3 regions of the Actinomadura sp. NPDC048032 genome follow, and region 2 is predicted to be linked to each of the others. Evidence: riboswitches for the same ligand, from Rfam matches in the RefSeq annotation. Region 2 holds a riboswitch; each other region holds the start of a gene.
The links. Region 2 has a riboswitch for thiamine pyrophosphate ahead of AB0C69_RS08770 (cytosine permease). Riboswitches for the same ligand answer to the same signal wherever they lie in the genome.

Region 1 (6,229 bases), on a different contig from region 2:
TCCGGTGACGACGGTCGTGCCCTTCTTCAGCGTCGTCGCGTAGGCGGAGGCGAGCCGCACCGCCAGCTCGGGGGTGATCTCCACGTTGACGAGGCCGGAGACGCCCCGCGGCCCGAACAGGTTGCGCTGCCCCCGCGACTCCCAGATCACGCTGGTGTTGACGACGGCGCCGGCCTCGATGGTCTTGAAGGGGTACACCTTCACGCCGCTGGACACGTACGCCTCGGCCTCGATGACGCACTCGTCCCCGATGACGGCGCCCTCCTCCACGCGGGCGCCCGCCATGATGTCGGTGTTCTTGCCGACCACGCAGCCCCGCAGGTTCGTGGACGGCGCGACGAACACGTTGTCGTGGACGATCGCGCGGTGCAGGAAGGCGCCCTCCTTGACGACGACGTTGCTGCCGAGCACGGTGAACTCGCGCAGTTCGACGCCCGCCTCGACCTTCGCGTAGTCGCCGATGTAGAGCGGCCCCTTGAGGACGGCCTCGGCGTCCACCTCCGCGCCTTCGGCGACCCACACGCCCGGCGACATCTCGAAGCCGTCCAGCTCGATGCCGACCTGCCCGGAGAGCATGTCCGCCTGCGCCTTCAGGTAGCTCTCGTGGGTGCCGACGTCCTCCCAGTAGCAGTCGGCCACGTACCCGAACAGGCGGGCGCCCTCGGCGAGCAGCTTCGGGAAGACGTCCCCGGACCAGTCGACCGGCTCGCCCTCCGCGACGTGCTCCAGGACCTCCGGCTCCATCACGTAGATGCCGGTGTTGACGGTGTCGGAGAACACCTGGCCCCAGGTGGGCTTCTCCAGGAACCGCTGCACGCGCCCCGCGTCGTCCACAATGATGATCCCGAACTCCAGCGGGTTCGGGACGCGCTTGAGGCCGATGGTGACGAGCGCGTCGTTGCGCTCGTGGAACCGCACCATGTCGGTCAGGTCGATGTCGGTGAGGGCGTCCCCGGAGATCACCAGGAAGCGGTCGTCGCGCAGCGCCTCCTCCGCGTTCTTCACGCTGCCGGCGGTGCCGAGCGGGACCTCCTCGGTCGCGTAGCTCAGCGACATGCCGAGCTCCTCGCCGTCGCCGAAGTAGTTGCGGATCAGCGCGGCCAGGAACTGGACGGTGACGACGGTCTCGCCGAACCCGTGCCTCTTCAGCAGCCGCAGCACGTGCTCCATGATCGGCCGGTTGACGAGCGGCAGCAGGGGCTTCGGCTGGTTGGCGGTCATCGGACGCAGCCGCGTCCCCTCGCCTCCCGCCATCACGACGGCCTTCATCGGGGGGTCTCAGCTCCCTTCTGGCCGCCGGCCGGCGGTTCCGCGCCCGGCCCCTCCGCGGCCCCCGGATCGCCCGCCCCGGGCTCGCCGCCCGGCCCGGAGGACGGGGGCGGGGCGCCGCGGCCGGCCAGCACCAGCCGCCGCGTCTGCTCCCAGTAGAGGACCGCCGCCCACCAGTACAGGGCCGTCCCCCAGACGGCGAAGGCCCATCCGACGACCCGCGCCGCGGTGCCCGCGGCGCCGCCGTGGTCGCCGAGCAGCAGCAGCGGGAAGGAGTACAGCAGGCACATCGTCGCCGCCTTGCCGATGAAGTGCACGGGCAGCGTGCCGCCGTACCCGAGCCGCCGCACGATCGGCGCGATCGGCAGGATCGACACCTCGCGGGCGACGAGCGCGAGCACCAGCCACAGCGGGATGATGTCGCGGATGGTGAGCCCGACGAGCGTGGCCAGGATGTAGAGGCGGTCGGCGGCCGGGTCGAGGACCATGCCGAGCTTGCTCGTCTGGTTGAACGCCCGAGCCAGCTTCCCGTCCAGCCAGTCCGACAGCCCCGCGAACACCAGCAGGCCGAGCGCCCACCAGTCCGCCTCGACCAGGACGAGCCACAGGAACAGCGGGACGCCCAGGAGCCGGGCGAGGCTCAGGATGTTGGGCACCGTGAAGATCCGGTCCTGTGGGGCCTCCTGCAAAGTGCTCACCGACGTGTCGCCTCCCCTGGTCCCCTTGATCCTGACCCTATCCGTAAGGGGTGGAAAGCCCCCCGGCGGTGTCGGCGTCGGAAGTCGGGAGGGTTCCGGCGGGCGGGCGCCGCCGGCGCCTCCCGGGGGCGCGCGTCACGCCCGGTGGGGCGCGGCGGCGTTCTCCAGCGGGAGGACGGCGGTGACGACGAACCCGCCGGACTCCCCCGGCCCCGCGTCCAACGTCCCGCCCACGCTGCGCGCCCGCTCGATCATCCCGAGGATCCCGAACCCCTCGGGCGGGCCGCCGGACGGCCCCCGGCCGTCGTCGGAGACCCGGACGACGAGGCTCCCGCCGTCGCGCTCCAGGCTCACCGTCGCGCGCCTCGCGGCGGCGTGCTTGACAACGTTGGTCAGGGCCTCCTGGACGATCCGGTACGCCGCGACCCCCGTCTCCGGGGGCGGCGTCCCGACGTCCCCGTCCCGCAGGTCGACGTCGATCCCGCCGCCGCGCGCCGCGTCGACGAGGCCGGCGAGGGCGTGGAGGCCCGGCAGCGTCTCGGGGGCGCCGACGTCGGTGCCGCGCAGGACCTGGAGCGTGCCGCGCAGCTCGATCCGCGCGTCCCGGCACGTCGAGGCGATGGAGGCGAGCGCGTCGGCCAGCTCCTCCCGGTCGAGCGGCCGGTCCCCGCGCACCAGGTGGGCCGCGGCGCCGGCCCGCACGCCGATCAGGGTGATGCTGTGCGCGAGCAGGTCGTGCAGGTCGCGGGCGATCCGCAGGCGCTCCTCGGCGACCCGCCGGCGCGCCTCCTCCTCCCGGGTGCGCTCGGCCCGCTCGGCCCGCTCGGTGATCGTCGCGAGCCGCGCCCGGTGCACCCGCCACACCTGGACGGCGATGACGACCGACACCACGGCCTCGATGACGGCGATCTGCTCGCGCAGGGATCCGCCGCCCGCCCGCATCGCCGCGCCGACCACGCAGACGGCGAGCAGGCAGCCGACGACGCCGAGGACGATCCGCACCCGGCGCCCGAGCACCGCGTAGGCGAACAGCGCGACCACCTCGGCGGGCACCAGCGCGTGGTGCTGGTACTGCGCCAGGTGGTAGGGCAGCACCAGGACCACCAGTGCCAGCAGGCCGGGGGCCGGCCACCGCCGGATCACCGCGAGCGGGACGTGCGCGGCCACCAGGAGCACCGCGCCGGGCGCGTCCAGGCCCCGCACGCCGGGCCACAGCACCGCGGCGGCGGCCGCGGCTCCCGCCAGCGCCGACGCCGCCAGGGCGTCCTTCACCGTCACCTCGACCCGGGGCACCGTCAGCACGCGCCCATTCTCCCCCACGCACGCGATCTTCGCGCCGCGGCCCGCGCCCCCGCGCGACCGGTCCTTTCGGCGCCCCCTGCGCGGCCGGAGGCCCGCCCTATAGTTCTGCAAACCCCGTCACGAAGGGCCGACAGTTGTCCGTCCCCCCGCCTGCTGTCCCCCCGCCTCCCGTCCCCCCGCCCGGGCTCCGGATGACGCTCGGCGCGCGGGCCTACCGATGGCCGCTCCGCGTCCTGACCGCCGCGCCGGCGGCCGGCGCGGCCCTCCTGCTCGCGGCCCGCCCCGGCACGGGACCGCTCGACCCGGAGAGTGCCCGCCGGCCCCTGCTGCTCTGCGGCGGCGGCTGCCTGCTCGCCGCCCTGGCCGCCCTCATCTGGGCGGCCCGGCTCCACCGGGCCCGCCTCATCGTGACCATCGGCGAGCAGGGGGTGACCCTCCGCCGCAGTGGGCGGGAGGCGGCCGTCCCGGCCGGAGCCGTGGAGGCGGTCGGGATCAGGTGGCCCGTCGACGACCCGGTGTGGACGCTCTGGCTCGACCCGGAGCGGGCGCCCGGCGTCGAGGCCGTCGCCGAGGTCGACGGGAACGCGGTGACCCTGCTCAGGGGCGGGTCGCTGCCGTCCGGATGGCTCCCGGCCGTCCGGACGGCGACCGCGGACCGCCTCGGCGCCGCCTGGCGGGTCGTCGACGACGAGGGCCGGGAGGTCCCGCCGCCCGCGGCGGGTGCCCTGGCCGGGGCCCGCCGCATCGTCGTGGACGGCGCGGGCCGGTACCGCGACCGGGCCGGCGGCGCGGTGCTCGCCGTGGCCTGCGGCCGGCGCGGCAGGCGGACCATCGTGCTTCGCGACCCCCACGCCGCCGCGCTGCTGATGGTCCGCGGCCCGTCCCGGCTGCCGGGACGCGACCGCGTGCGCGTCCTCGACGCGGACGGCCGTCCTCTCGGATTCGTGCGCGGCCTGCCCGAGCCGTCCTTCCACACCGCCGGCGGGATGCTCCTCGGCACCACCCGCGCCACCGGCGGCGGCCGCGTCGTCACCGGCGTCGACGGCCGCCGCTCGGCCACGCTGCGCATCATCGGCGACGCCGAGGCCCGGGTGGAGCTGGAGCGGTCGCCGTCCGCCCCCGACCCCCTCCGCACCCTGGTCCTGGCCCTGCCCCTCGCGATCCCCTCGCGCGACCTCCGCGCGGGCGCGTTCTAGCCCATGGGCGGCGGTTGCGGCAACCGGGGCCGCCCGGGTTAACGTCGTGGCGACAGATCGCGGGGGCCCGGCGAACCGGGCTGAGATAGCGGCTGGGACGGCCGCTGACCGCATGAACCTGACCGGGTAATGCCGGCGTAGGGAGAGATCGAGTCGTCATGACCGAACCTGTGGTTCCCGCTGCCCGCAAGACCTACCTCCAGGGCTCCCGCCCGGAGATCCGGGTCCCGATGCGGGAGGTGCCGCTGACCAACGGCGACGTCGTCGTCCTGTACGACACGTCCGGGCCGTACACCGATCCAGAGCAGGAGACCGACGTGCGCAGGGGGCTGCCGCCTCTGCGGGAGTCCTGGATCGCCGAGCGCGGCGACACCGCCCCGTACGAGGGGCGGGCGGCGCGCCCCGAGGACGACGGGCGCCGCTCGTCGCCCTCCGCGCTCCCCCCGGGCGCGGGCGGGCGCCTCCCCCAGGCCGACGGCGAGGGCGCCCTGCCGCGGCGGCCGCGGCGCGCCACCGGCGGCGCGGTGACGCAGCGCGCCTACGCGCGGCGCGGGGAGATCACGCCGGAGATGGAGTTCGCCGCGCTGCGCGAGGGCGTGGCGCCGGAGTTCGTCCGGGACGAGCTGGCCGCCGGGCGCGCGGTGCTGCCCGCCAACGTCAACCATCCCGAGATCGAGCCGATGGTGATCGGGCGGAACTTCCTCGTCAAGGTCAACGCCAACATCGGCAACTCGGCCGTCGCGTCCTCGATCGAGGACGAGGTCGAGAAGATGACGTGGGCGACCCGCTGGGGCGCCGACACGATCATGGACCTGTCGACGGGCCGCGACATCCACACCACGCGCGAGTGGATCCTGCGCAACTCGCCCGTGCCGGTGGGGACCGTCCCGCTGTACCAGGCGGTGGAGAAGGTCGGCGGCGACCCGGCGGAGCTCACCTACGAGGTCTTCCGCGACACCGTGATCGAGCAGGCGGAGCAGGGCGTGGACTACATGACCGTCCACGCCGGGGTGCTGCTGTCCTACGTGCCGCTGACGGCGCGGCGCAAGACGGGGATCGTGTCGCGGGGCGGATCGATCATGGCGGCCTGGTGCCTGGCGCACCACGAGGAGAACTTCCTCTACACCCGCTTCGAGGAGCTGTGCGAGATCTTCGCCGCCTACGACGTGACCTGGTCGCTGGGGGACGGGCTGCGCCCGGGCTCCGTCGCGGACGCCAACGACGAGGCCCAGTTCGCCGAGCTGCGCACCCAGGGCGAGCTGACGCGGATCGCGGCGCGGTTCGGCAACCAGGTGATGAACGAGGGCCCCGGGCACGTCCCGATGCACAAGATCAAGGAGAACGTCGACCTGCAGCAGGAGTGGTGCGACGGCGCTCCGTTCTACACCCTCGGCCCGCTGACCACCGACATCGCTCCCGGCTACGACCACATCACCTCGGCGATCGGCGCCGCGATGATCGGCTGGCACGGCACCGCGATGCTCTGCTACGTCACGCCGAAGGAGCATCTCGGGCTGCCGGACCGCGAGGACGTCAAGGCCGGCGTGATCGCATACAAGATCGCCGCGCACGCCGCCGACCTCGCCAAGGGCCATCCGGGCGCGCAGGCGTGGGACGACGCGCTGTCGGAGGCGCGGTTCGACTTCCGCTGGGAGGACCAGTTCAACCTGTCCCTGGACCCCGGCACCGCGCGCGCCTTCCATGACGCGACGCTCCCGGCCGCGCCGGCCAAGAAGGAGGCCAAGGACCGCGAGGAGGGTGAGA
Region 2 (6,229 bases):
GCGACCACGCGAACGCGGCCAGCGTGCCGAGCGAGATCAGCGTGTCCATGGTCGCCGTGCCGTGCCGCAGGTTGACCGCCGCGGCCCGGTGGAACGGCCAGCCCGCGTACACCACGACGGGGGCGGCGAGCGTCAGCGACAGCCACTGCCACGCCTCGAACTGGAGCGCCGGGACCATCGCCATCGCGATCACCGGGATCGACAGCACCACCGCGGTGACCAGCCGCTGCCGCAGCGGGCGCAGCTCGTCGGCCGGCTCCGGGGCCGCCTCGCCGGCGGCCTTCGGCGGGGCGGGGAGGGCGGCGGAGTAGCCCGCCTTCTCCACCGTGGCGATCAGCTCGTCGGGCGAGACCTCCGGCGCGAACTCGACCCTGGCCTTCTCGGTGGCGTAGTTGACCGTGGCGGTCACGCCGTCCATCTTGTTGAGCTTCCGCTCGATGCGGTTGGCGCACGACGCGCACGTCATACCGCCGATCGCCAGCTCGACACGCCCGGACACAGCGTCCGTGCTCATCGCGTCCTCCTCTGCCTCGATCGGAACGTCAGTGGGTGTGGGGCCGGTCGTCGTGGCCCGGTTCGGGCTCCTCGCCCTGTTCCTGGGCGGGGACGTTCCCGGCGTGCACCGTGAACTCGGCCGTGCGGACCTTGCCGTCGTGCTTGAAGTCCAGGTACAGGCGGTACGCGCCGGAGCTGGGCGCCTCGGCGAAGAACGTGATCCCGGGGCCGGGCTCGGTCTCGCCGTCGCCGGGCTCCCCGTCCGGGTGGACGTGGAGGTAGGCCAGGTCGCCCTGCCGCAGCGCGACGAGGTGCCCGTAGGCCTCAAGGTAGGGCTCCAGGTCGGTGACCGGCCTGCCGTCCTTGCTCACGCTCAGGGTCAGCTCGGTCGACTTCCCGGGAGTGAGGCCCCCGGTGAGCCGCACCTCGTAGCCGTCCACCTTCGCGACCTGCTCGGGCCCGGGCAGCGGCGCGGGCTTCAGGTCGCCGGGGACGAACACGTCCGTGCCGAGCGTGAGCTGCCGCTTCGCGCCGTCCGGCTGGATGTCGGTGAAGAACCGGTACACGCCGGGCTTGGCCAGCGTGATCGGGACGGTCCAGACGCCGCCCCCGGCCTCGGTCGGGTGCACGTGCTGGAAGCCGGACAGGTCGCGCCGCGCCACGATCAGGTGCAGGCGCTTGCCGTGCAGCGGCTTGAACCCGGTGACGGGCCTGCCGTCCGGCCCGTTGATCGTGAACCGGAAGTCCGTCTTCTCCCCGGCGGTGAGGACGGTCCGCTGCGGGGCCAGCGTGAAGCCGTCCTCCGACACCTGGAGGCCGCCCGGCGCGTGGGACGCCGCGGTCTCGTGCCCACCGCCGCCGTGCCCTCCGCTGCCGTGCCCGCCTTCGCCGTTCTCGTGGGACGCCATCTTCGCCGTTCCTCCGACGGGGCCGACGATCTTGCCGACGCTCGCGGCGCCTCCGAAGACGACCGCCAGGCCCACCGCGTAGGCCCCCAGCCTGGTCGCGCTGTTCATTGCCGTTTCACTCCGCTCGGTGTTGCGAGGGACGCACCCCGCCGCGGGGGCGAGGCGCGGTCCGCTCAGGAGGTCAGCTGGTATCCGGCCTCCTCGACGGCGTCCTTGACCCGGGCGTCGTCGAGGGGGGTCTCGCTCGTGACGGTGACCCTGCCGGTCTGGAGGTCGACGTCCACGCCGGTCACACCGGCGATCTGCTCGACCTCCTCGGTCACCGAGCTCACGCAGTGGCCGCAGGTCATTCCGCTGACGGTGTAGGTGGCGGTGCTCATCGTCTTCTCCCTCGATGTTTTACCCCTGGGGGGTATCTCGTGGGCCTCATGCTGCCATAACCGGACACCCGTGACAACCCCTGGGGGGTATCGGTGATTCCGAGATCCGGGTCACACCGCCCCCAGAGTTTTCCACAGGCGTCCACAGGGCTGTGGACGGACGTTCCGGCAGCGTGCCTCGTCGCGGATACTGAACCCATGCCTGAGCTACCTGAGGTGGAGGCGCTGGCGGGGTTCCTGCGGGAGCGCGCGGTCGGCCATGCCGTCGCCCGCGTCGATGTTCTCGCCATCTCCGCGCTGAAGACCTACGACCCGCCGGTGACCGCGCTCGGCGGGCTGACCGTCACCGGCGCGACCCGGCACGGCAAGTTCCTCGACCTCGACGTCGACGGGCTGCACCTCGTCGTCCACCTCGCCCGCGCCGGCTGGCTGCGCTGGCGCGACGAGATCCCGGCCAGGCCCGTCCGGCCCGGAGGCAAGAACCCGCTCGCCCTGCGCGTGCACCTGGACGACGGCTCGGGCTTCGACCTCACCGAGGCCGGCACCAAGAAGGGCCTCGCCGTCTACGTCGTCCGCGACCCCGACGACGTGCCCGGCGTGGCTTCACTCGGCCCCGACCCCCTGGACGAGTCGTTCACCACCGCCGCCCTGGCGGGGATCGTCAACGGCAAGCGCAGCCAGATCAAGGGGCTGCTGCGCGACCAGAAGGTGATCGCCGGTATCGGCAACGCCTACTCCGACGAGGTGCTGCACGTCGCCAGGATGTCCCCCTTCAAGATCGCGTCCTCGCTGACCGAGGAGGACGTCGCCGTCCTGCACGAGGCGATCGTCACCACGCTGCGGGACGCGGTGGAGCGCTCGCGCGGCCTCGAAGCCCAGGACCTCAAGGGCGAGAAGAAGACCGGTCTGCGGGTGCACGGGCGCGCGGGCGAGAAATGCCCGGTGTGCGGGGACACAGTGCGCGAGGTGTCGTTCGCCGACTCGGCGCTCCAGTACTGCCCCACCTGCCAGACGGGCGGCAAGCCGCTCGCCGACCGCCGCATGTCCCGCCTCCTCAAGTAGCGGGCCCCGGGCGCCGTGAGACGGGCCAGGCCCCGGCGGGTGCCGGGGCCTGGCGACGGGAGTCGGGGACGGAGCCGGAACGGGGATGGCTCGTCCGGACGGGACGAAGGATCGGGGACGGGATCAGCGGACCTTCGGGACGTTCCCGAAGACCGGGCCGATCTGGCTCCAGCGGTGCAGCTGGCAGCCGTCGTCGCGGGTGAACGTGGTGTCGATCCGCTTGCCCTGCCAGGTGCCCTCGACCGTGGCGATCTCCGGACCGCCGTAGATCTTGGTGCACATCTGGTCCTTGGGGACGGGCGCGAAGGGATCCTTGACCTTGGTGAGCGCCGCGCAGGCGCCGGCCGCCTCGGGATGGTCCCCGCCCGGCGGGGCGCAGGACAGCCTCCAGGTCTTGGCGGGCGCCTCCTTGGAGGCCTTCACCCGCACGGTGAGCGTGTCCGCCGGTGAGCCGGACGGCTGCACGGACGTCGTGCCCGAAGGCGCTCCGGCGGAGTTTCCGTTTGCCTGTTCGTCGCCGCAGGCGGCCGTGGACAGGAGCAAGGCCAGCCCGGGCGCTGCGAAAACGAGCGTCCGATACCGCATGCGTGATTCGACGCAGGGGGGCTTCGCACGGTTCCATGGGGGGTGTGATGAATTTCGGGGAAGACGTGCCGGCCGTGGTCGCCGCGGATGTTCCGCAGGACGGCTACCTGCTGGACGTCCGGGAGCAGGACGAGTGGGACGCGGGCCACGCGCCCGCGGCGGTCCATATCCCCATGCGCCATCTCGGCGACCGCGCCGGCGAGATCCCCCGCGACCGGGAGGTCTACGTGATCTGCCGGTCCGGGGCGCGGTCCGCCCAGGTCACGTCCGCGCTCAATCAGGCGGGGTGGCTGGCGAGGAACGTCGGCGACGGCATGCACGGGTGGGCCGAGGCGGGCCGGCCGATGGAGGGCGCGGGGGATGGTCCGCCGTACGTCGCGTGAGCGTCGATGACACCGCGTGAGCGTCGATGGTGCTGCGTGAGCGTCGATGTCGCTGCATGAGCTCGATGACTCTGGGGGATCTGAAAACTTTCGCGTGATCTGACCCGGTTGCCCTCTTCTGGGGCGTGACGGGCGGTTGTACGATCGGGCCTGACCGATGACCGCGGGAGCTCGGGCCACAGCCGGGCTGAGAGGGCGGCCTCCAAGGCGTCGCCGACCGCATGAACCTGTCCGGGTAATGCCGGCGTAGGGAGTGTGTGTCCCGTGACGTCCGACGTCGAAAAGCGCCCTCAGGGCGAGCGCGCCCCCGACGAGGTCCCCTTCACCCTCGACGAGCCGGCCCCCAAGGTCCTCGGCTTCTGGGACCAGAGCGCCTTCTGGGGGAACCTCGGGGTCAGCCTCCTGGCCTTCTCCGGCGCCTACACCGTCCTCGCGCCGGACGCCGGCGGCCGCCCCACGATCTCGATCATGGCGGGCATCGTCGCGATGGCCGTCGGGACGGCCCTCGGCGGGCTGATGCTCGGCCTGGCCGCCGTGCCCGGCGCGCGGACCGGGCAGCCCGCGATGGTGCTGCTGCGCGGCCTGTTCGGCGCGAAGCTGTCGTACGCGCCGACCGTCCTCAACATCGCCCAGCTCGTCGGGTGGGGGACGTTCGAGCTGATCGTCATCGCCGACGCCGCCCGCGAGCTGTGGGACGGCGTCCCGCGCTGGGGCTACGTGGTCGCCGCGGGCGCGATCACCACCGTGCTGACGGTCTGGCCGCTCGGCTCGGTGCGGCTGCTGCGCCGCTACGTGACCGTCGCCGTGGCGATCGCGCTCGTGTACTTCTACGTCCAGCTCGTCCGGGAGCCGCTGCCCGACCTGACGCAGGGCTCGTGGGGCGGGTTCTGGCTCGGCGCGGACGCCGCGCTGGCGGTGTCGATCTCCTGGGTCCCGGTCGCCGCCGACTACACCCGGCACGCGCGCACCGAGCGCGGGGCCTTCGGCGCCGCGGCCGTCGGCTACTCCGTCACGCAGATCGTCGCCTACGTCCTCGGGCTGCTCGCGCTGGCGCTGGTGGCGGGCGACTCGAGCAGGATCTTCGACCCGTTCCTGGGCGTCTCGCTGGGCGTGGTGTTCTTCGCCGTGTTCGTGCTGCGGGAGGCCGACCAGTCGTTCGCCGACACCTACTCCACGGCGGTGTCGATCCAGAACCTGTTCCCCCGGGCCGACCGCCGGGTGCTGAGCGTCGCGCTCGGCGTCGGCATCACCGTGCTCGCGCTGGTCCTCGACATCGGCGACTACGCGGGCTTCCTGTCGCTGATCGGATCGGTGTTCGTGCCGATGCTCGGCGTCCTCGCCGCCGACTTCTTCCTCGGCCGCCGCCGGGCCGGCGGCTGGGACGTCTCGCGGACCGCGCCGTCCCGCTGGGGCATGATCGCGGCATGGGCGATCGGGTTCGTCGTCTACCAGCTCGTCAACCCGGGCACGGTCGCGCGGTGGACCGCTTTCTGGTCGGACGTGCGGGACGCGCTGCACTTCACGCCGCAGACGTGGATGAGCGCCTCGCTGCTGTCGTTCCTGGTGGCGGGGGTCGCGGCCCTGCTCATCGGTAGGCTTACCAGACGGTAAGGTTTGGGTCGAAAGCAAGTTTCGGCGCAAGTTGCCCGGCGCCATGCCGGAGTGCGGTGGCACGATGACAGACGTGTATCAGCACGTGCACGATCCGATCGCGCGGGCCGTCATCGAGAGCGCCGCCGACGCGATCGTAGCCGTGGACCAGCGGCACCGGGTCACCGTGTGGAACCCGGCGGCCGAGCGCATGTTCGGCTGGAGCGCCGAGGAGATGCTCGGCCGGGTCCCGCCGATCGTCCCCGACGAGCTGAAGGCCGAGCACAACGCCGTCCAGGAGCGGCTCCTCACCCGGCGCGGCGGCGAGGGCGAGACCGACGGCGGGCAGATCTCGATCGCCACCCGCCGCTTCCACCGCGAGGGCCGGCTCATCGACGTGCGCATCGACACGAGCCTGCTGAAGGATCCGAGGGGCACGCTGCTCGGCTGGGTCGGGGTGTACCACCCGGTCGAGGACGACGAGATCGTCCAGAACCGGATGACCGAGCGGGCCCGGCTGGTCCGGCGGCTGAACGACATCGTCGCCGACCTCGGCGCCGAGCTCGACCTGGCCGTCGTGCTCGACCGGATCACCGCCGCGCTCATCGAGCTGACCGGCGCCGACGCGGGCGGATTCGTCAAGATCGAGGGTGAGCGGCTGCGGCTGGTCAGCATGTCGGGGCTGCCGGAGCGGATGCGCGGCCGGTGCGCCGAGCTGCGACCGAGCCTGGTCGGGGAGCTGCTGCGGTCGGGCAAGACCGTCAAGCTCGCGACGGGCGAGCGGCGCCTCGGCGACCTGATCTGGTCGGAACTGCCCGGCCTGCAC
Region 3 (6,229 bases), on a different contig from region 2:
CGGACCTCGGTCCCCCGGTTCTCGGTGAGCGCGTCCACGGGCGTTCCCGGCAGCGTGTCGTCGGCCGTGAACAGCCACCGGATGGTCTCGGCGTCGTCGAAGCCGGCGTCCGACAGGAGCGTCAGCGTGCCGGGCAGTCCCTTGATGACCTGGCCGTCCTTGATGAAGGCCGCGGGCACCATCGGCTCCCCGCCCCGGCGCACCGCGAGGATGCGGTGCTCGTGGATGAGCTGCTTGATCCGGTTGGGCTTGATCCCGAGCCTGTCGGCGGTCTCCCGGAGGGTGAGCCACTCGCCGACCAGGGCGTCGGTGCGGGGGTCCAGTGCGCTGTCAACGGTTGCGTGCATCTGCGTCACGCCCCCTTGCTACCACGCCTTCGGAAGACTCAAACCCGCTGCGCAGCCGTTACGTCCCCTCTGATCGCTCTGCGCGAACAGCCTGCCGCACGGGGACGTCCGGGTCGGCGATCGCCTCCGGATCCACCGGCGTCCCCGCGGCGATCACGCGCCTCGCCTGTACCAGGTCGCGGGGCCGGCCGACGGTGAGGATCGCGTCGAGGCGGTCTCCGGTCAGCCATGCCACCGCCCACCTGGGATCGGACGGGTCGCCCCTGCGCACGAGCCGCTCGGACGCGGAGTGGTCGCCCGCGTACTGGACCATGCGCCCGAACTGCTCCGACCAGAAGTACGGGGCGGCGTCGTACACGGCGTCCTGCCCGAGCAGGGCCGCGGCGGCGACCTCGGGGGCGTTCAGCGCGGCGTCCCAGTGCTCGACGAGCAGCCTGCGCCCGTAGCGGTGCGACCACCAGGCGGCGCAGTCGCCGACCGCCACGACGTCGCGCCGCAGCGCGCCCGGGGTCTCCTCTCCCATGTAGGTCCGGAAGGAGCCGTCGGTGACGACCCCGCGCTCCAGCAGCAGCCCGGAGCCCTCCAGCCACGACAGGACGGGCCGGACCCCGACGCCGACGACCACCTCGTCGGCGTCGACGCGGCCGCCCCCGGCGAGGACGAGGCCGCCGTCGCGCACCTCCGCGACCTTCACCCCGGTCCGCAGCTCGACGCCGGCCTCGGCGTACCAGGGGGCGGTGAGCGCGCCGACCTCGGGCCCGATCGCGCCCGCCAGCGGGGTGTCGGCCGCCTCCACGACGGTGACCGCGCAGCCCCGGCGGGCCGCGGCGGTGGCGACCTCGGCGCCGATCCAGCCCGCGCCGACGATCACGATCCGGGCGCCGGCGGTGAGCCGGGCGCGCAGGTCGCGGGCCTCGTCGATGGTGCGCAGCACGTGCTGCCGCCCCTCCCCGGGCAGCGTGATCGGGGCGGCGCCGGTCGCGATCACCAGCCCGTCGAAGGGCAGGTCGCCCGCCGTGGACGCCACCGTTCCGCCGCGTCCGGGCCCGTCCAGCCGCAGGCCGGTGGCGCGCTCGCCGAGCAGCAGCTCGCAGCGCAGCGCGTCCCAGTCGGCGTCGACGGTCGTGTCGTCGGACTCGCCCGCGAGGACGGCCTTCGACAGCGGCGGCCGGTCGTAGGGCCGGTGCCGCTCCGCCGACACGAGGGTCAGCGCGCCCTCGTACCCCTTGCTCCGCAGGGCCTCCACGGCGCGCACGCCGGCCAGCCCGCCACCCACGACGATGACCCTCTCCATGAAGGTCACCCTAACGGGCGGCGTTCCGCGGATGGACAGGTGTCCAGGCAGTTGCCCGGTTCGCCGAGGTCGTAAGGTGGGGGCAGCGGAACGGCACAGCAGAACAGCACAGAGCGCGGGAGTCCGGTGCGACCGGGCTGAGAGGGCGGCTGAACGGGCCGCCGACCGCCACGACCTGATCCGGATCATGCCGGCGAAGGGAGCGAGCATGCAGATCGTCATCATCGGCGCCGGGGTGATCGGCCTCGCCACCGCCTGGCGCACCGCCGCCGGCGGCGCCGCCGTCACCCTCGTCGACCCCGCGCCCGCCTCCGGGGCCTCCTCCGTGGCGGCGGGCATGCTCACCCCGGTCAGCGAGCTGAGCTACGGCGAGGAGCCGCTGCTGCGGCTCGGCCTCGCCTCCCGCGACCGGTACGGCGCGTTCGCCGCCGAGCTGGAGGAGCTGACCGGCCTGGAGACCGGCTACCGCACCGACGGGATCGTCGAGGTCGCGTTCGACTCCGACGACCTGCGGCACCTGGACGACCTGCGCCGGTTCCAGGAGAGCCTGGGCATCCCCGCCGAGGCGCTCACCGGCCGCGAGTGCCGGCGGCTGGAGCCGATGCTCGCGCCCGGCGTGCGCGGCGGCCTGCTCGCCCCCGAGGACGGCTCGGTCGACCCCCGCAGGCTCGCCCCGGCGCTGCTGGCGGCGTGCGAGCGGCTGGGCGTCCGGCTCGTCCGGCGGCGGGCCGAACGGGTCGTCGTCGAGAACGACGCCGCCGCCGGCGTGGGGCTGGACGACGGCACCGTGATCCCCGCGGACCGGGTGCTGCTGGCCGCCGGGCCGTGGTCGGGCGACCTCGGCGGCCTGCCTCCCGGGACCGTTCCACCCGTCCGCCCGGTCAAGGGCCAGGTGCTCCGGCTGCGCACCCGCGCGCCGTTCCTGCGGCGGCCGACCCGCGGCCTCGTCCGGGGATCGTCGGTCTACCTGGTGCCGCGCGCCGACGGAGAGATCGTCGTCGGCGCCACGCAGGAGGAGCTGGGCTTCGACACGCGGGTCACCGCCGGCGGGCTGTGGGAGCTGCTGCGCGACGCCCGCGAGCTGCTCCCCGGCATCACCGAGCTGGAGTTCGCGGAGGTCACCGCCGGGCTGCGGCCCGGCTCGCCCGACAACGCGCCCGTGATGGGGCCGACCGCGCTGCCCGGCCTGCTGGTGGGCACCGGGCACTTCCGCAACGGCATCCTGCTCACGCCCGTGAGCGCCGACATCCTGTCCGCGATGCTGCTGGACGGGCCCGTCCCCGAGGTCGCCGGGCCGTTCGCCCCCGACCGCTTCTCCCCCGAGGTGAGCGCATGAAGGTGATCGTCAACGGTGAGCCGCGCGAGCTGCCCGACGGCGCGAGCGTGGCCGAGGTCGTCGCGTCCGTCACCGCGGCCGCGACGGGCGTGGCCGCGGCGCTGAACGACGAGGTCGTCCGGCGCGCGGAGTGGGCGGCCACGCCCCTGCGGGACGCCGACCGCGTCGAAGTGCTGACCGCCGTCCAGGGAGGATGAGGATGAACGACACCGACGGGCTGGTCATCGCGGGCGAGGAGCTGGGCTCGCGGCTGATCATGGGGACGGGCGGGGCGCCGAGCATGGCGGTGCTGCGCGAGGCGCTGACCGCGTCCGGGACGGAGCTCACCACGGTCGCGATGCGCAGGGTGGACCCGTCCGCGCGCGGCTCGGTGCTGGACGTGCTGACCGAGTGCGGCATCCGGGTGCTGCCGAACACCGCGGGCTGCTTCACCGCGGGCGAGGCCGTCCTGACGGCCAAGCTCGCCCGGGAGGCGCTCGGGACGAACTGGGTCAAGCTGGAGGTGATCGCCGACGAGCGCACGCTGCTGCCCGACCCGATCGAGCTGGTCGAGGCCGCCGAGCAGCTCGTCGACGACGGCTTCGTCGTCCTGCCCTACACCAGCGACGACCCGGTCCTCGCGCACCGTCTGGAGCAGATCGGCTGCGCGGCCGTGATGCCGCTCGGCTCGCCGATCGGGTCGGGGCTCGGCATCCGCAACCCGCACAACATCGAGCTGATCGTGGAGCGCGCGACCGTCCCGGTGATCCTGGACGCGGGGCTCGGCACGGCGTCGGACGCGGCCCTGGCCATGGAGCTCGGCTGCGACGCCGTGCTCCTCGCGACGGCCGTCACCCGTGCGCAGTCCCCGGCGCGGATGGCCGCCGCGATGCGGCACGCGGTCGAGGGCGGGCGGCTCGCGCGGCTCGCCGGGCGCATCCCCAAGCGCCGCTACGCCCAGGCGTCCTCCCCGTTCGACGGGCTCGCGACTTCGTAGCGGAGCTAAAGCCACACATGTAGAAATATTCGCTGGACCTGCACATTCGCGCGCCACCAGACTGGACACACCGGGGCGCAACCGCACACATCGCTTCGGTGTCGATGGAAGCGTCCCCTCCCTAAGGTGCGTGACATGCAGCAGAACAGCGGTGCGCGCGCGAACAAGCTCGCGGTGGCGGCGGCGACGGTCACGGTGGTCTTCTGGGCCTCGGCCTTCGTCGCCATCCGCAGCGCGGGCGACGAGTACAGCCCCGGCGCCCTCGCCCTCGGCCGCCTCCTGTCCGGGACGGTCGTACTGGGAGTGATCTGGCTCGTCCGGCGCGAGGGCCTGCCGCCCAAGGCCGCCTGGCCCGGCATCGTCACCGCCGGCCTCCTGTGGTTCGGCGCCTACATGGTCGTCCTGAACTGGGGCGAGCAGCTGGTGGACGCCGGCACCGCCGCCCTCGTCGTCAACATCGGGCCGATCCTCATCGCGCTCCTCGGCGGCTGGCTGCTGAAGGAGGGCCTGTCGTCCCGGCTGCTGCTCGGCATGGCCGTGTCGTTCACCGGCGCCGCCGTCGTCGGGCTGTCGATGTCCGGCGACGGCCGCGCGTCCGTCGGCGGGGTGCTGCTCTGCCTGGCCGCCGCCGTCACCTACGCGGCGGGCGTCGTCGCCCAGAAGCCCGCGCTGAGGCACGCGTCGGCGCTGCAGTTCACCACGTTCGCCTGCGCGATCGGCGCGCTCGCCTGCCTGCCGTTCTCCGGGCAGCTCGTCTCGCAGGCCGCGCACGCCCCCGCGGGCGCCACCCTCAACATGGTCTACCTGGGCGTCTTCCCGACCGCGGTCGCCTTCACGACCTGGGGATACGCCCTCGCCCGCACGACCGCCGGGAAGATGGGCGCCACCACCTACGCCGCGCCCGCCCTGGTGGTGCTGATGTCGTGGCTGTTCCTCGACGAGGTCCCCGGCCCGGTCACCCTCGGCGGCGGCCTGCTGTGCCTCGCCGGCGTGGCCGTCTCCCGCAGCACGCGGTCGCTGCGGCGCCGCGTCCCGCCCGTCACACCGGAACCGGGCGCCCCGGGGGCGTCACCCTCCGGGCTCATCGATGCTCATACTCGCGACGGATGAGATCCACGCGGATTCGCCCGTAAACTCGCACCGATGGACGCGACGGTTGCTGATCCACTCGTCGGGCGGGTGCTCGACGGGCGGTACCGCATTGAGTCCCGTATCGCGCGCGGCGGCATGGCCACGGTCTACCTCGCGCGCGACCTCAGGCTCGACCGGGTCATCGCGATCAAGGTGATGCACGCCGGACTCGCCTCGGACGAGGACTTCGTCGCCCGCTTCATCGGCGAGGCAAAGGCCGCCGCGGCGCTGTCCCACCCGAACGTCGTCGCCGTCTACGACCAGCGCACCGACGGCGAGCACGTCTTCCTGGTGATGGAGTACGTCGCCGGGCGCACCCTGCGCGACGCGCTGAACTCCCTCGGGCGGCTCGGCCCCCGCGCCGCCCTGGAGATCATGCAGCCGGTGCTGGCCGCGCTCGGCGCCGCGCACCGGGCCGGGCTCGTGCACCGCGACGTCAAGCCCGAGAACGTGCTGATCACCGAGGACGGCCAGGTCAAGGTCGCCGACTTCGGCCTCGCGCGGGCCGAGACCGCCAGCAAGATGACCAAGACCGGCATGATCATCGGAACGGTCGGCTACCTGGCGCCCGAGCAGGTGCTGTCCGGCAACGCCGACTTCCGCTCCGACGTCTACGCCGCCGGGATCATGCTGTTCGAGCTGATGACCGGGCGGCTGCCGCACCAGGGCGACACCCCCCTCGCCGTGGCCTACAAGCACGTGAACGAGACGGTGCCGCCGCCCTCCAGCGTCGTCCCCGGCATCCCCCCGCGGGTGGACGCCCTGGTCACCGACGCCACGAGCCACGACCCGGCGCGCCGCCCGCAGGACGCGAACCAGTACCTGGCCGAGGTCGCCGAGGTGTTCGGCGGCCTCCCCCGCGACTTCGACCGCCGCGTCGAGGAGGCGTCCCGCAACGCGACGAGCGTCCTGGAGGCCCCGCCCGCCCACGGCCGCACCGCCGTCATGGACGCCGAGACCCTGGCCCCCCGGCACGACGTCCGCCCCACGAGGACCGACCGCGCCCTCGGCGCGCTGACCGGCCGCTACGTCCTGATCGCCATCGGCCTGGTCGCGGCGGTCATCCTCGGCTGGGCCGTGTGGTACCAGACGTCCGGCCAGTACGAGCACGTCCCCTCCTCGATCATCGGGATGAAGGTCGCCGA

Region 1: another riboswitch for thiamine pyrophosphate. It lies ahead of thiC (phosphomethylpyrimidine synthase ThiC); the one in region 2 lies ahead of AB0C69_RS08770 (cytosine permease).
Region 3: another riboswitch for thiamine pyrophosphate. It lies ahead of thiO (glycine oxidase ThiO); the one in region 2 lies ahead of AB0C69_RS08770 (cytosine permease).

What each region holds. Positions count from the first base shown of each region.
Region 1 is NZ_JBEZJP010000353.1:2,685-8,913, forward strand. Features, by position in the region: gene AB0C69_RS32365 (mannose-1-phosphate guanyltransferase) at 1-1,269, opposite strand, end outside; gene AB0C69_RS32370 (CDP-alcohol phosphatidyltransferase family protein) at 1,266-1,967, opposite strand; gene AB0C69_RS32375 (sensor histidine kinase) at 2,103-3,269, opposite strand; gene AB0C69_RS32380 (hypothetical protein) at 3,461-4,465, shown strand; TPP riboswitch at 4,515-4,628, shown strand; partial or broken gene thiC (phosphomethylpyrimidine synthase ThiC) at 4,624-6,229, shown strand, end outside.
Region 2 is NZ_JBEZJP010000042.1:1,756-7,984, forward strand. Features, by position in the region: gene AB0C69_RS08740 (heavy metal translocating P-type ATPase) at 1-514, opposite strand, end outside; gene AB0C69_RS08745 (hypothetical protein) at 543-1,511, opposite strand; gene AB0C69_RS08750 (heavy-metal-associated domain-containing protein) at 1,577-1,783, opposite strand; gene AB0C69_RS08755 (DNA-formamidopyrimidine glycosylase family protein) at 1,982-2,845, shown strand; gene AB0C69_RS08760 (SSI family serine proteinase inhibitor) at 2,969-3,274, opposite strand; gene AB0C69_RS08765 (rhodanese-like domain-containing protein) at 3,478-3,813, shown strand; TPP riboswitch at 3,967-4,084, shown strand; gene AB0C69_RS08770 (cytosine permease) at 4,078-5,424, shown strand; gene AB0C69_RS08775 (PAS domain-containing protein) at 5,489-6,229, shown strand, end outside.
Region 3 is NZ_JBEZJP010000321.1:1,617-7,845, forward strand. Features, by position in the region: gene AB0C69_RS30840 (Rv2175c family DNA-binding protein) at 1-347, opposite strand, end outside; gene AB0C69_RS30845 (FAD-dependent oxidoreductase) at 406-1,641, opposite strand; TPP riboswitch at 1,747-1,860, shown strand; gene thiO (glycine oxidase ThiO) at 1,850-2,977, shown strand; gene thiS (sulfur carrier protein ThiS) at 2,974-3,174, shown strand; gene AB0C69_RS30860 (thiazole synthase) at 3,177-3,953, shown strand; gene AB0C69_RS30865 (EamA family transporter) at 4,089-5,063, shown strand; gene pknB (Stk1 family PASTA domain-containing Ser/Thr kinase) at 5,097-6,229, shown strand, end outside.